DNA from 2 places in the Bacillus sp. PK6-025 genome. Region 2 is predicted to be linked to the other one. Evidence: a T-box and tRNA genes for the amino acid it is inferred to sense, from the RefSeq annotation. Region 2 holds a T-box; the other holds one or more tRNA genes.
The links. A T-box is a leader RNA that pairs with one kind of tRNA and senses whether it is charged. The one in region 2 lies ahead of tyrS (tyrosine--tRNA ligase), so its partner is inferred to be a tRNA-Tyr.

Region 1: it encodes a tRNA-Tyr, which carries the amino acid that the T-box ahead of tyrS (tyrosine--tRNA ligase) is inferred to sense. The anticodon was not compared.

The regions. Positions count from the first base shown of each region.
Region 1 is NZ_CP096509.1:179,298-185,898, forward strand. It holds gene M1D67_RS01025 (MurR/RpiR family transcriptional regulator) at 1-293, opposite strand, end outside; gene murQ (N-acetylmuramic acid 6-phosphate etherase) at 312-1,229, opposite strand; gene M1D67_RS01035 (2-thiouracil desulfurase family protein) at 1,404-1,856, opposite strand; tRNA gene M1D67_RS01040 (tRNA-Glu) at 2,041-2,115, shown strand; tRNA gene M1D67_RS01045 (tRNA-Val) at 2,221-2,296, shown strand; tRNA gene M1D67_RS01050 (tRNA-Thr) at 2,356-2,428, shown strand; tRNA gene M1D67_RS01055 (tRNA-Tyr) at 2,437-2,521, shown strand; tRNA gene M1D67_RS01060 (tRNA-Gln) at 2,526-2,597, shown strand; gene rocF (arginase) at 2,723-3,637, shown strand; gene sigW (RNA polymerase sigma factor SigW) at 3,862-4,425, shown strand; gene rsiW (anti-sigma-W factor RsiW) at 4,439-5,059, shown strand; gene cdaA (diadenylate cyclase CdaA) at 5,225-6,046, shown strand; gene M1D67_RS01085 (CdaR family protein) at 6,039-6,601, shown strand, end outside.
Region 2 is NZ_CP096509.1:3,178,778-3,185,378, reverse strand. It holds gene M1D67_RS16270 (GNAT family N-acetyltransferase) at 1-373, opposite strand, end outside; gene acsA (acetate--CoA ligase) at 529-2,247, shown strand; T-box leader at 2,301-2,541, shown strand; gene tyrS (tyrosine--tRNA ligase) at 2,590-3,855, shown strand; gene M1D67_RS16255 (hypothetical protein) at 3,987-4,133, shown strand; gene M1D67_RS16250 (Lrp/AsnC family transcriptional regulator) at 4,183-4,602, opposite strand; gene M1D67_RS16245 (MBL fold metallo-hydrolase) at 4,735-5,496, shown strand; gene M1D67_RS16240 (DUF805 domain-containing protein) at 5,977-6,414, shown strand.

The DNA.
Region 1 (6,601 bases), 1.4 Mb from region 2:
TGAACGATTGAATGGAGCGGCTCTTGCGGTTCGATATCCCGGTATCCCTGATTAGACGGTTTCATTAAATCGCCGGCGACCCTCATTTTTAAATCTTGAAAGCCTTTCAGCCCCAGAGATTTGCAGAGCCGTATTGCCGCCGCCCCGCTTGTCTTTGCCGAAGAGCTCATCTCTTGAATGGTGCCGTTTACGACCTCGTGTGGGTTTTTCAAAATGTATTCGGCAAGCTTTCGTTCAGATTGCGGCAATCTGTGAAGCATATTCTGAATGATTTCCAATCCTCCTGCAGCCATTGTTTCTTCCTTTCTTCTTTAAACTTGATCTTCATAAATGGATAGAGCTTTTTCGATATCGCCTTCTGATTTCTCAAGCAGGTTTTCGGAAGCGGCCGCATCTTCGTTTGTTTTCAGCATGATGATGGCGGTTTTGACTTGGTTATGGGATTTTTCTAACGCTAGTGCCGCCGCTTCTTTTGGAACACCTGTGACCGTTTGGATGATGCGAATCGCCCGCTCCTTTAATTTGTCATTGCTTACTTTTACGTCTACCATGAGGTTTTCATAGACTTTTCCCATTTTGATCATGGCCGCCGTTGAAATCATGTTTAAAATCATTTTATGAGCGGTTGCTGCTTTCATTCTCGTCGATCCGGCAATAACTTCAGGGCCGACGACCACTTCTATGCTGTGATCTGACACCTGGCTGATCGCCGAGTTTTTGTTGCATGTCAGTGAGACGGTCTTGGCGCCACTTTCCCTGGCATACTTCAAAGCGCCGAGAACGTATGGAGTCCGACCACTGGCGGCGATTCCGATTACGGTATCATTGTTTGAGAGGTTAACGGCTGATAAATCCCGTCTGCCGAATGCCTCGTGATCTTCAGCGCCTTCGACGGCTTTGTACAGAGCTTTTTCTCCTCCTGCAATGATGCCAATGACCGACTCGGGAGATATGCTGAACGTCGGCGGGCATTCAGCTGCATCGAGTACGCCGAGTCTCCCGCTTGTACCGGCACCGATGTAGATGATCCGTCCCCCTTTCTTTAACGACCCGACGGCGAAGTCAACGGCGGTCTTAACTTCTGGTAAGACTTCTTGTACAGCTTCGGCCACAGTTTTGTCTTCATCATTGATGATTTTCAAAATATCAATCGTCTTTGACTGGTGAATGCGCCTGGATCTTTCATTTCGGCGTTCGGTCGTTAATGAACCTAAATGGCTGTTTTCCATCGACAACTCCTCCTGATGATGAAGTGCATATATTTCTTAATTTTCAGTATATTAAGGGTGGAATATTATTTCAATAACAAAAGGTAAATATTAAAATTTTATTTCAATAAAGTTCTAAACAACGGATTGCCGACATAAAATAAAGCGCAGATGAACTGCGCTTATGTTCAGGTATTACAGCTCGTCTATTTGGTGTTCGGAAATCACGCGGAAGCCTTCTTTTTTCAGAAGCGCCGCCGTAACGCCGTTGCCGGCTATTTTTTGGCTTGAGAAACTTCCATCGTATATATGGCCGCTACCGCAAGACGGGCTGTTTTCCTTCAACACGATCGTATCAGCCTTGATTTGCCTTGCCATCTCCAATGTTAGATAAGCTCCTTTTATATACAGGTCTGTTACGTCTTTTCCCGATTCTGTGTTGATCACCGCCCTGCCGTCTAAAACGTCTTCTCCCGACCCGCCTATAATTTCGGCCGGTTCCCTTGGCGTTTGAAATCCGCCGAGCAGCTCGGGACAAGCAATCACCGCTTTTTTTTCTTCAACAAGCTTATTGATTTTCCCCACATAGCTGTGCGATCCGTTATAGCGGCATTCCACCCCAGCCAGACATGAACTTACCAGTATCATTTTTCGCGTCCCCTCTCTTGCACATCAGATAGCCCTATTTTAAACAAAATTTCTGCGTTTTTCTCAATGTTTATGAATAAAAAATTTGAAAATAAAAATTTTAATTTACCCCTTTACAAATGGGGAGGAACCTGTATATAATAACTTTTGTCAGCTTTACGAGAGCTGCTTGAAACACGATGATGGCCCGTTGGTCAAGTGGTTAAGACACCGCCCTTTCACGGCGGTAACACGGGTTCGAATCCCGTACGGGTCACCATTCTTTTTTGGACAGCACGCTGCGAATGCCGGAATTTTTAAAAGGAAGGCATGCTAAGATCGCAACGTCCTGTTGCAACGCATGCACTTGTACGTCCTGTACTGCGGAGGATTAGCTCAGCTGGGAGAGCATCTGCCTTACAAGCAGAGGGTCGGCGGTTCGATCCCGTCATCCTCCACCATTTTTCTGGATCGGTTTATGTCACAACCGCGCCGGTAACTGCATAAGATACCGTATCATGCCGGTCTAGCTCAATTGGTAGAGCAACTGACTTGTAATCAGTAGGTTGGGGGTTCAAGTCCTCTGGCCGGCACTGTTTTTGGAGGGGTAGCGAAGTGGCTAAACGCGGCGGACTGTAAATCCGCTCCCTCAGGGTTCGGCGGTTCGAATCCGTCCCCCTCCACCATTATTGGGCTATAGCCAAGCGGTAAGGCAACGGACTTTGACTCCGTCATGCGCTGGTTCGAATCCAGCTAGCCCAGTTTTTGGACATCCTGTTAGGATGTCCTTTTTATTTTGTCTTTTTTGTATAACTATTCAAAAAAATGTCTTGTTGAGTCAATTCCGAATTGGAAGGTACAATGAAGGTCTGAAAGGGGGATATCATATGTTAAAACAGCAGATTTCAATGATTGGCGTACCGATGGATCTCGGTCAGCTGAGGCGGGGAGTCGATATGGGACCGAGCGCGATTCGCTGTGCCGGTGTTAATGAACGGTTGGAAAGCCTTTGTCAGGATATTGAAGACCTCGGCGATATGACAATCGGGCAAAGAGAGGATGAGAAAGAAGGCGGGGAGCCGGCATCTGAAGAGCTGAGAAACTTGAAAGCGATTACAAAAGCGAGTGCAAAACTTGCTGAGACCGTTGATAAGATCGTGGCTTCAGGTGCTTTTCCGCTCGTGCTGGGCGGTGACCACAGCATAGCGATCGGAACGCTGGCCGGCCTTGTGAAGCATTATCAAAACCTGGGTGTGATCTGGTATGATGCCCATGCTGATTTAAATACGAAAGAAACGTCTCCTTCAGGCAATATTCACGGTATGCCGCTCGCCATCAGCCTGGGGATCGGCCATGAAGGGCTGACAGGCATCTATGGAAAAGAAACGAAAATTAAAGCGGAGAACATCGTCATCATCGGTGCGAGGTCACTTGATGACGGGGAAAAAGAATTGATTCGCGACAAAGGGATCAAAGTGTATACAATGCATGAAATCGACCGCCTCGGTATGACGAGGGTGATGGAAGAAACGATAGACTATTTGCACGGCAGAACGGACGGTGTCCATCTGTCACTCGATTTAGACGCGCTTGATCCGAACGATGCGCCTGGTGTCGGAACCCCGGTAGCGGGAGGCATCAGCTACAGGGAAAGCCACCTGGCGATGGAAATGCTGGAAGAATCGAAGCTGATTACGTCCGCTGAGTTTGTCGAAGTCAACCCGATATTGGATGAGAAAAACAGGACGGCTGAAGCGGCAGTCGCCTTAATGGGGTCGCTGTTTGGCGAAAAGCTGCTTTAGGTGCGGTTGAAGAGCGGCCTTAGGCTGCTTTTTTTTATAAAAAAGTCTCAACTTCATAATATTTAGGTTGTATAATAATTTTAAGCTAATATTAAGCGCATGATCCCTGTCAAAGCATCTACACCCTGCCAAAAATTTGATAAACTATTTTTATGAATTTAATGAAACCTTATAAAAATCAATTCGTATACATAAAGACCGGTGAAGGCAGAGGTTAGATAAATATGGAAACAATGATTAAAAAAAGAATCAAACAGGTGAAAAAAGGCGATCGTAATGCATTTGCAGACATCGTGGATATTTACAAAGACAAAATTTATCAGCTTTGCTACCGTATGCTCGGCAATGCGCATGAGGCGGAAGATATTGCGCAGGAAGCGTTTATCAGAGCATACGTGAATATCGACAGTTTTGATATCAACCGGAAATTTTCCACATGGCTTTATCGAATCGCAACCAATTTGACCATCGATCGTATCCGTAAAAAAAAGCCGGACTATTACTTGGATGCAGAGGTGGCGGGGACTGAAGGACTGACGATGTATTCCCAGGTTGCGGCGGATGTTGCGCTTCCAGAGGATGAAGTGGTTTCTTTGGAGCTGCACAGCACCATCCAGGAAAAAATCTTAAGGCTTCCCGATAAATACAGGACGGTCATCGTATTAAAGTACATTGATGAGCTCTCACTCATTGAGATCAGTGAAATCCTTAATATTCCCGTAGGTACGGTGAAAACGAGGATACACAGGGGCAGAGAGGCTCTCAGAAAACAATTAAGGGATCTTTAAGTGGGGTGATGAAATGAGCTGTCCGGAGCATATTGTTCAGCTTATGCATAAATACCTTGACGGAGACATACTACCGGAAGATGAATCGCAATTAAAAGAGCACCTCCAATCATGCGAAGACTGCAAAAAGCACCTTCATGAAATGGAAAAATCCATCGCTCTTGTCCAGAGCACGTCGCATCTTACAGCTCCGGCGAACTTTACAGCCGATGTGCTGGCGAATCTGCCGAAGGAAAAGCGAACGGCATCGATCAACAGGTGGCTTAAAGCCCATCCGTTTTTAGTGGCGGCAGCTTTGTTTATCATTTTGATGGGCGGCAGCTTTTTCTCCAGCTGGAAAAACGATCAGGATTTCAGCGTATCAAGCCAGCCCAATCTCGTAGTGAAAAACAACACGGTCATCGTACCTGAAGGCGAAGTTGTCAAAGGCGATGTGACCGTGAAAAACGGAAAGCTGATTATAGAGGGCAAAGTCGACGGCGATGTCACGATTGTTAATGGCGAAAAATATACGGCTTCAGCAGGACAAGTCACCGGTCAGATCCATGAGATCAACGAAGTGTTCGACTGGATGTGGTATAAGATTAAATCGACCGGAAAATCGGTTTTTGACATGAAGGAGTCTAAAGAGTAGAGCAAAGCGGGCGAATGAGCTTTGCTCTTTTTTTATGAAGGGCCGCCATTTCACTTGGAAAATCAATTTGTGCTATAATAGCCTCTGTATATGTAAAAATAATAGATCATACCATTTTGAAACATATTAACCTTACTAATGACTGAATTCTTGGAGGACGAGGAAATGGCTTTTGAGGATATCCCTTTCTTGCAGTACCTCGGCGATGCCGTTGATATTCTCCTTGTTTGGTACGTAATATATAAATTAATGATGGTCATCCGCGGGACAAAGGCGGTTCAGCTTTTAAAGGGAATCGTGGTCATTGTTCTCGTCAGGCTGGCCAGTCAATATTTAGGATTAAGCACCCTGCAGTGGCTGGTTGACCAGGCGATCACATGGGGGTTCCTAGCGATCATTATCATCTTCCAGCCTGAATTGAGGAGAGCGCTGGAACAGCTGGGGCGGGGGCGCTTTTTTTCGAGGAGCGGAACACCTGAGGAAGAGCAGCAGCAGAAAACGATTGATGCGATTACAAAAGCGATTAAATATATGGCGAAACGCCGGATTGGCGCGCTTCTGACGATTGAACGGGAGACGGGAATGGGCGATTACATAGAAACGGGGATCCCTTTAAATGCAAAGGTCAGCTCTGAGCTATTGATCAACATCTTTATTCCGAATACACCGCTTCATGACGGCGCCGTAATTATGAAAAATGATGAGGTTGCTGCAGCCGCCTGCTACCTTCCGCTTTCTGAAAGCCCTTTTATTTCAAAAGAGCTTGGGACGAGGCACAGAGCAGCAGTGGGAATCAGTGAAGTGACCGACAGTCTGACGGTTGTCGTATCCGAAGAAACGGGCGGCATCAGCGTCGCCAAAAACGGAGACCTTCACCGTGATTTATCGGAAGAGGCATTGAAAAACATGCTTGAAGCGGAATTCAAGAAAAATTCGCGAGAAACTTCCTCAAATCGCTGGTATTGGAGGGCGAAGAAAAATGGATAAGTTCTTAAACAATCCCTGGGCTGTCAAAGTAGTCGCATTATTATTCGCGTTTCTTCTTTACTTTGCGGTCCACAGCGCTCAAGCGCCGACTCCGAAGAAACCAGGTGAATCGTTTTTCCCGACATCGACGACAGACGAAGCGACGCTCACCGATATACCGGTCAAATCGTTTTATGATGATGAAAACTACGTCGTAACAGGCGTGCCGCAGACGGTGAATGTCACGATTAAAGGCCCGACAGGAACCGTCAAGAAGGTCAGACAAGTGAAGGATTTTGAGATTTATGCCGATATGCAGCATCTGAAAACAGGCAGGCACAAAGTCGAGCTGAAGGCCAGAAATGTTGCCGAAGGCCTCACTCTGACCATCAATCCATCGGTGACAACCGTGACCATCGAAGAAAAAACGACGAAGGAATTCCCGGTCGAGGTTGATTTTTATAATAAAAACAAAATGAAAGATGGCTACACGCCGGAGCTGCCGATTATCAACCCGAAAAACGTCAGCGTCACCGGCTCAAAAGCCGTGATCGACAGAATCCAAAACATCAAGGC
Region 2 (6,601 bases):
GTGGATCCATCATGCTGACCGCAAGCAGCGTCTTCCCGACAGAGTGACCCCTGAACGCCGGAATGACTTCGATGGCTCCAAGCTCAATTAAATTTTCCATGTTTCCTTCAGACCATCTTTCAAGCGGGTCTGGATAAACATATGTCACATAGCCGACAATGGTTTGCCGGAAACGGGCGATGATGATCCGTCCTTCGGGAAGCCCTGCGATTTCGATTAATGCTTCATGTTGTTTTTGAGATGGGCGAAAGGCTGTAAGCTCGTTGTGAAATTCATATTGTGCGAGTTTTTCGGGACTGATAGGGCCCTCTATCAGCACGGAGCCTTTCTCGGTCTGCAATTCTTTGGCATGATAAGTTTTGTGATGGTCCACGTATCCACCGCCTTACATCTTAGTTGAAGTCTTTTATACATAACATACCAAAATATTAAGCGTTTTCATAGGATGGAAGAGTATTTTTTAAAAATTGAGAAAATAAAAAATCTATACTATAATATATTTTGATGAGCGAACAAAGGGGGATGGGCATGGAATTGAAAGCGTTGCCAGCAGAAAAGGGAAACTACAACTTGAAAGACTATAATGAAGCATACCGGACATTTGACTGGAAGGATGCCGAAAAACATTTTTCATGGCACAAAACGGGAAAAATCAATGCAGCTTATGAAGCGATCGACCGCCACGCTGAGTCAAATTTGAAAAATAAAGTGGCATTTTACTACAAAGATCCGGTCCGCGAAGAAAAGTACACCTTCAGAGAGATGAAAAATGAAACGAATAAAGCCGGGAATGTCTTAAAGCAGCATGCCAATGTGGGAAAGGGAGACCGTGTGTTTGTTTTTATGCCGAGATCACCCGAGCTTTATTTTATTCTTCTCGGCGCTGTCAAATTGGGAGCGATCGTCGGGCCGTTGTTTGAAGCATTTATGGAAGGCGCTGTCAAAGACAGGCTTTTAAACAGCGGAGCGAAGGTTATCGTGACGACGCCGGAATTGCTTGAACGGGTGCCGGCCGGCGAACTTCCGGATCTTGAATCAATCATTGTCGTTGGAGAAGGCGTAAAGGAAGAAGGGTCTGTCATCGATTATTACGCGAAAGCGGCTGAAGCAGATACTGATCTTGAGATTGAATGGATGGATCAGGAAGACGGGATGCTGCTTCACTATACATCGGGTTCGACCGGCGCGCCAAAAGGGGTTCTCCACGTCCACAAAGCAATGATTCAGCATTATCAAACAGCCAAATGGGTTCTTGATCTGCACGACGATGACATTTATTGGTGCACGGCTGATCCAGGCTGGGTTACCGGAACGGTCTACGGGATCTTCGGTCCGTGGCTGAATGGAGCAACGAATGTTGTCGTAGGCGGCAGATTCAGTCCCGAAGCATGGTACGAAACGATTGAAAAAATGGAAGTGACGGTATGGTACAGCGCGCCAACGGCTTTTCGGATGCTGATGGGTGCTGGCGACGATCTCGTGAACAAATATAATCTGAGCTCATTACGGCATATTTTAAGCGTAGGGGAGCCGTTAAATCCTGAAGTCATCAGATGGGGGCATAAAGTCTTCAGCAACCGGATTCATGATACATGGTGGATGACCGAAACAGGAGCGCAGCTCATCTGCAATTACCCGTGCATGGAAATTAAACCGGGATCGATGGGCAAGCCGATTCCAGGCGTAGAGGCTGCAATCGTCGATCACCAGGGAAATGAACTGCCTCCTTACAGAATGGGGAATCTCGCCATTAAAAAAGGCTGGCCGTCGATGATGCATTCGATCTGGAACAATCCTGAAAAATACAGCTCCTATTTTATGCCGGGGGATTGGTATGTGTCAGGAGATTCCGCCTACATGGATGAAGACGGATACTTCTGGTTCCAGGGAAGGATCGACGATGTCATCATGACATCGGGCGAGCGCGTCGGCCCGTTTGAAGTCGAAAGCAAGCTTGTTGAGCATCAAGCTGTCGCTGAAGCAGGCGTCATCGGCAAACCGGATCCCGTCCGCGGTGAAATTATTAAAGCGTTCATCGCCTTGAGGGACGGTTATGAACCGTCAGATTCGTTAAAAGAAGAAATCAGGCAGTTCGTGAAACAAGGTTTGGCCGCACACGCCGCGCCAAGGGAAATCGAATTCAAAGATAAACTGCCGAAAACAAGAAGCGGAAAGATCATGAGACGCGTCCTGAAAGCTTGGGAGCTGAACCTTCCGGCAGGCGATCTCTCATCGATGGAAGACTGATGTCTCATTGACAATGCAAAAATATTATGTTAAAAAAGATTTAGTCGAATATTCAAAAGGTGAAGACTGAGATCAGTAAAACGCATCCTTCCCTGTCTTAGAGAGCTGATGGCCGGTGAAAATCAGCACATATGGATGGTTTGAATTACACTCACGAACCGCTTTTGCGAAAAAAGCCTCCCGGGCTTTGTGTAGCAGAAGAACGGAAGCTTTTCCGTTATCATTGAGAGTGAAAAGAGCGCGGCCATGCGTTCTTTTAAGCAGGGTGGTACCGCGATTTTTATCGTCCCTTCGTTTTTGCGAAGGGGCGTTTTATTTTTGGAAAAAAGGAGCTAAATGATGATGACACACTTACTTGATGATTTGTCCTTCAGGGGACTGATTCAGCAGCAAACCGATGAAGCAGGCTTGAGAGAACTGCTGGATAAAGAAAAAATCAGCTTATACTCCGGATTTGATCCGACAGCTGACAGTCTGCATATCGGACACCTGTTGCCGATATTAATGCTTCGCCGCTTTCAGCTGGCCGGACATCGTCCGATTGCGCTCGTAGGCGGAGCGACGGGCCTGATCGGCGATCCGAGCGGAAAGAAAGCGGAGCGCACGCTGAACAATGAAGAAATCGTCCGCGAATGGTCGCAGAAAATCAAAAACCAGCTTTCGCGTTTCCTGGATTTTGAAGCTGAAAAAAATCCGGCGATTATGGCGAACAACTATGACTGGATCGGCAAAATGAACGTCATTGATTTCCTGCGCGATGTCGGCAAAAACTTCGGAATCAATTACATGCTTGCCAAAGATACGGTAAGTTCCAGAATCGAGACGGGCATATCTTATACTGAATTCAGCTACATGATCCTACAGTCTCTCGATTTCTTGAATTTGTACAGAAACCAGGAATGCAAGCTGCAGATCGGCGGAAGCGACCAGTGGGGCAATATCACGTCAGGCCTCGAGCTTATCCGCAAATCTGAAGAGAATGCAAAAGCTTTCGGATTGACGATTCCGCTTGTGACAAAAGCAGACGGCACGAAGTTCGGAAAAACGGAAGGCGGCGCGATCTGGCTTGATAAAGAGAAGACGTCGGCATATGAGTTTTATCAGTTCTGGATCAATACCGACGACAGGGATGTCGTGAAATACTTGAAATACTTCACTTTCTTGTCCAAAGAAGAAATTGAAGATCTCGCTGAAAAAGCAGAGACGGCGCCTGAAAAACGCGAAGCGCAAAAGCGCCTCGCCGAAGAAGTGACCGTTCTTGTACACGGCCGTGAAGCGTTTGAGCAGGCTGTCAACATCTCAAAAGCACTCTTCAGCGGAGATATTAAACAGCTGACTGCTGAAGAAGTGAAGGTCGGCTTTAAAGGGGTTCCTTCCATGGAACTTGAGAAAGCGGATGAACTGCCTCTTGTTGAGGTGCTCGTCCAATCCAAGCTGTCTCCGTCTAAACGCCAGGCGCGCGAAGATATCACAAACGGCGCGGTATACGTTAACGGCGAGCGCCGCACCGATGTTGCGGACGTCCTCACCGGCGACGACCGCATCGAAGGACAGTTTACCGTCATTCGCCGCGGTAAAAAGAAATACTTCCTGCTGACTTATAAATAATCAAAAAGCTCTTGCCAAACGGCAAGGGTTTTTTTGTGTCCGTATGTTTCATGTATGTTCATTCAGGAAATGTCAAAAATATAGATGTAATAGGTAGAGCATTTCCATCGTTGAAGAGGGAGGAATGTAGCATGAACCTGTTCATTGCAGCCAAAGAAAAGTTTATGGAAGATTACAACAAGCAGCTGGAAACGGAACGAAAACAAGAGGTGCAGCAGTCGGCTGACGGATACAATCAATTGAATCAGACGGAAAATGCAGCAAAGCGGCTGAAGTAGAGGGTCTTTAGGGCCCTCTTTTTTATGAAAAAAGCGGACGGCGGATTCTTCACACGCCCGTTTTATTAATAACGATCGACAGTTTATAATTTGCATGATGGTTTAAGTCTGTTAAAAATTGATCCAACAGTTGATTAGACGGAAACTTGCATTCGAGAAGATAACAGCCGTCCCCGCTGATTTTATAGTTTTGAATGATGTATTTCTGCTGTGCTTTGATAAACGAAAGATAAGGCTTATGATAAGTGCTTTTTGTATAGATATTGATAAAAGCGTGAATAAAACACCCGAGTTTGTCTTGATTCACTTTTATGGTATAACCTTCAATCACTCCTTGATCCTCTAATTTTGCAACCCTTGAGGAAGCCGCCTGCCCTGTCAAATGAACTTTCTCTCCTAATTCCTTCATGGTCATCCGGCTGTTTTTTGATAATTCCTCTATGATTTGCCTGTCTGTATGATCCAGCATTTCATCAAATCCTCTCAAAAGAACGTTTTTCAAAAATCAAGTCAAATGCTAAAAAGACTTGACTATATCTATTTAAATGATGATCGGTCATAGTATAAACTAATCGTAAATAAAAGGAAAGGCATGATAACCATGGATATTCAACAAATTCGAAATGCAACATTAACCGTTAAATATGCTGGCAAAACATTTTTAATAGATCCGATGCTGGCTGAGAAAGGCACTTATCCTCCTTTTCCGAACTCAGCAAGACAAGATCAAAACAACCCTTTAGTCACCTTGCCTGTGCCAACCGACGAGCTCGTCAAGAATACCGACGCAGTCATCGTCACTCATCTGCATTTAGATCACTTTGACGATGCTGCCAAAGATCTGTTGCCGAAAGAAATCAAACTGTTTGTCCAAAATGAAGCAGATGCTGAGGAAGTGAGAAAAGCAGGTTTTCAAAATACAGTGGTTTTAACAAAAGATACGGTGTTTGAGGGGATTCAATTAATCAAGACAAAAGGCGAGCATGGACGAGGAGAGATAAAAAAGCTTGCCGGAGAAGTGTGCGGCGTTGTCTTCAAGCACTCAAAGGAGAAAACGCTGTATGTAGCAGGGGATACGGTTTGGTATGAAGGTGTCCGGGAAGAAATCGCTGCGCATCAGCCGGACATCATAGTCGTTAACGGAGGAGACAATCAATTCTTTGAAGGAGGGTCTCTCGTCATGGGGAAAGAGGATATTGCTGAAGTCTATCAAGCCGCTCCTGACGCCACAATCATTTCCAGTCATATGGAAGCTGTCAACCATTGGACTTTATCACGGGAAGAATTGAAGAGTTTCATTCAGGAAAAAGGAATGTCTTCACGTGTTTTTGTGCCGGATGACGGCGAATCTTACACATTTTAATATATGACAGGTCAAAGCCGTAAAAAACAGACAGTGAATTTCTGTCTGTTTTTTTGACTTCTTCTTAGAGAACAAAGATCAATGCCTCCGGCGGGATTCGAACCCGCACTCCTCTCGTAAGCATAGGCTAGGGGAGAACACGCTTCCCTACGGACTTTCACCGACAGGAATTCCACCTGTCTCAGCTATTTGCTTTTCGGTGCTTCTGAAACCCTTGCCTTGCGACCCGTTCCTACAATGTTTTACGGCGCTCTTCCCTTCTAGAGCTACAGAGGCGAAATGGATGATTCATATTATACAGAAGCAATGGTGAAATGAGAACTGAAATTTTGAAAAGGAACAAGCTCAAATTTCAATTAAAAAAATGTTCCTCTAAGATGACTTGGGAGCATCCTTCAAGTAAATGGTCGATAATGATATTTTATGGTATAATTCATATGTTTTTCGCAAATTTATAGATTTGACAATGGAGGAACTTGTATGAAGTGGTTTTGGAAAGGCTTGAGGAATTATGCGAATTTTGAAGGGAGAGCAAGACGAAAGGAATATTGGTTGTTTCATTTGTTTAACGGTATCATATGTTTTATTTTATTTATCTTAACAGTAATGATCGTAAGTTTATTTATTTCAGGAATCATGACAGCGGAAGGATATGATGGATATCAAGTAGGATATATCATCGGGTATGGCGGTGGATTCCTCGGGTACGTCCTGATCTTAATTTATCAGTTGGCTGTTTTGGTGCCTTCTTTGGCTGTCAATGTCCGCAGGCTGCATGATACCGGAAGAAGCGGCTGGTGGATTTTAATTGGCTTGTTGCCGATTATCGGTGCTGTCATTCTGCTGATTTTTTACTGTCAGGCTGGCGAAACAAAAGAAAATCAATATGGACCAGATCCAAAAGTAAATGTATCGTAAATTGCACCCCAATTGTTAGACAATCATCTGGCGATTGGGGTTTTTTATAGTCTGAAGAAGACCGAAGGGGAACGACTGTTAACTTGATTTTTAATGAGAGATGCCCGTATTTCCGATGATTGTTTGGCATATCAATTTCAGTGACGATTCAAGATGGTTTTGAGATACCGGAGACAGTCAAATGGGC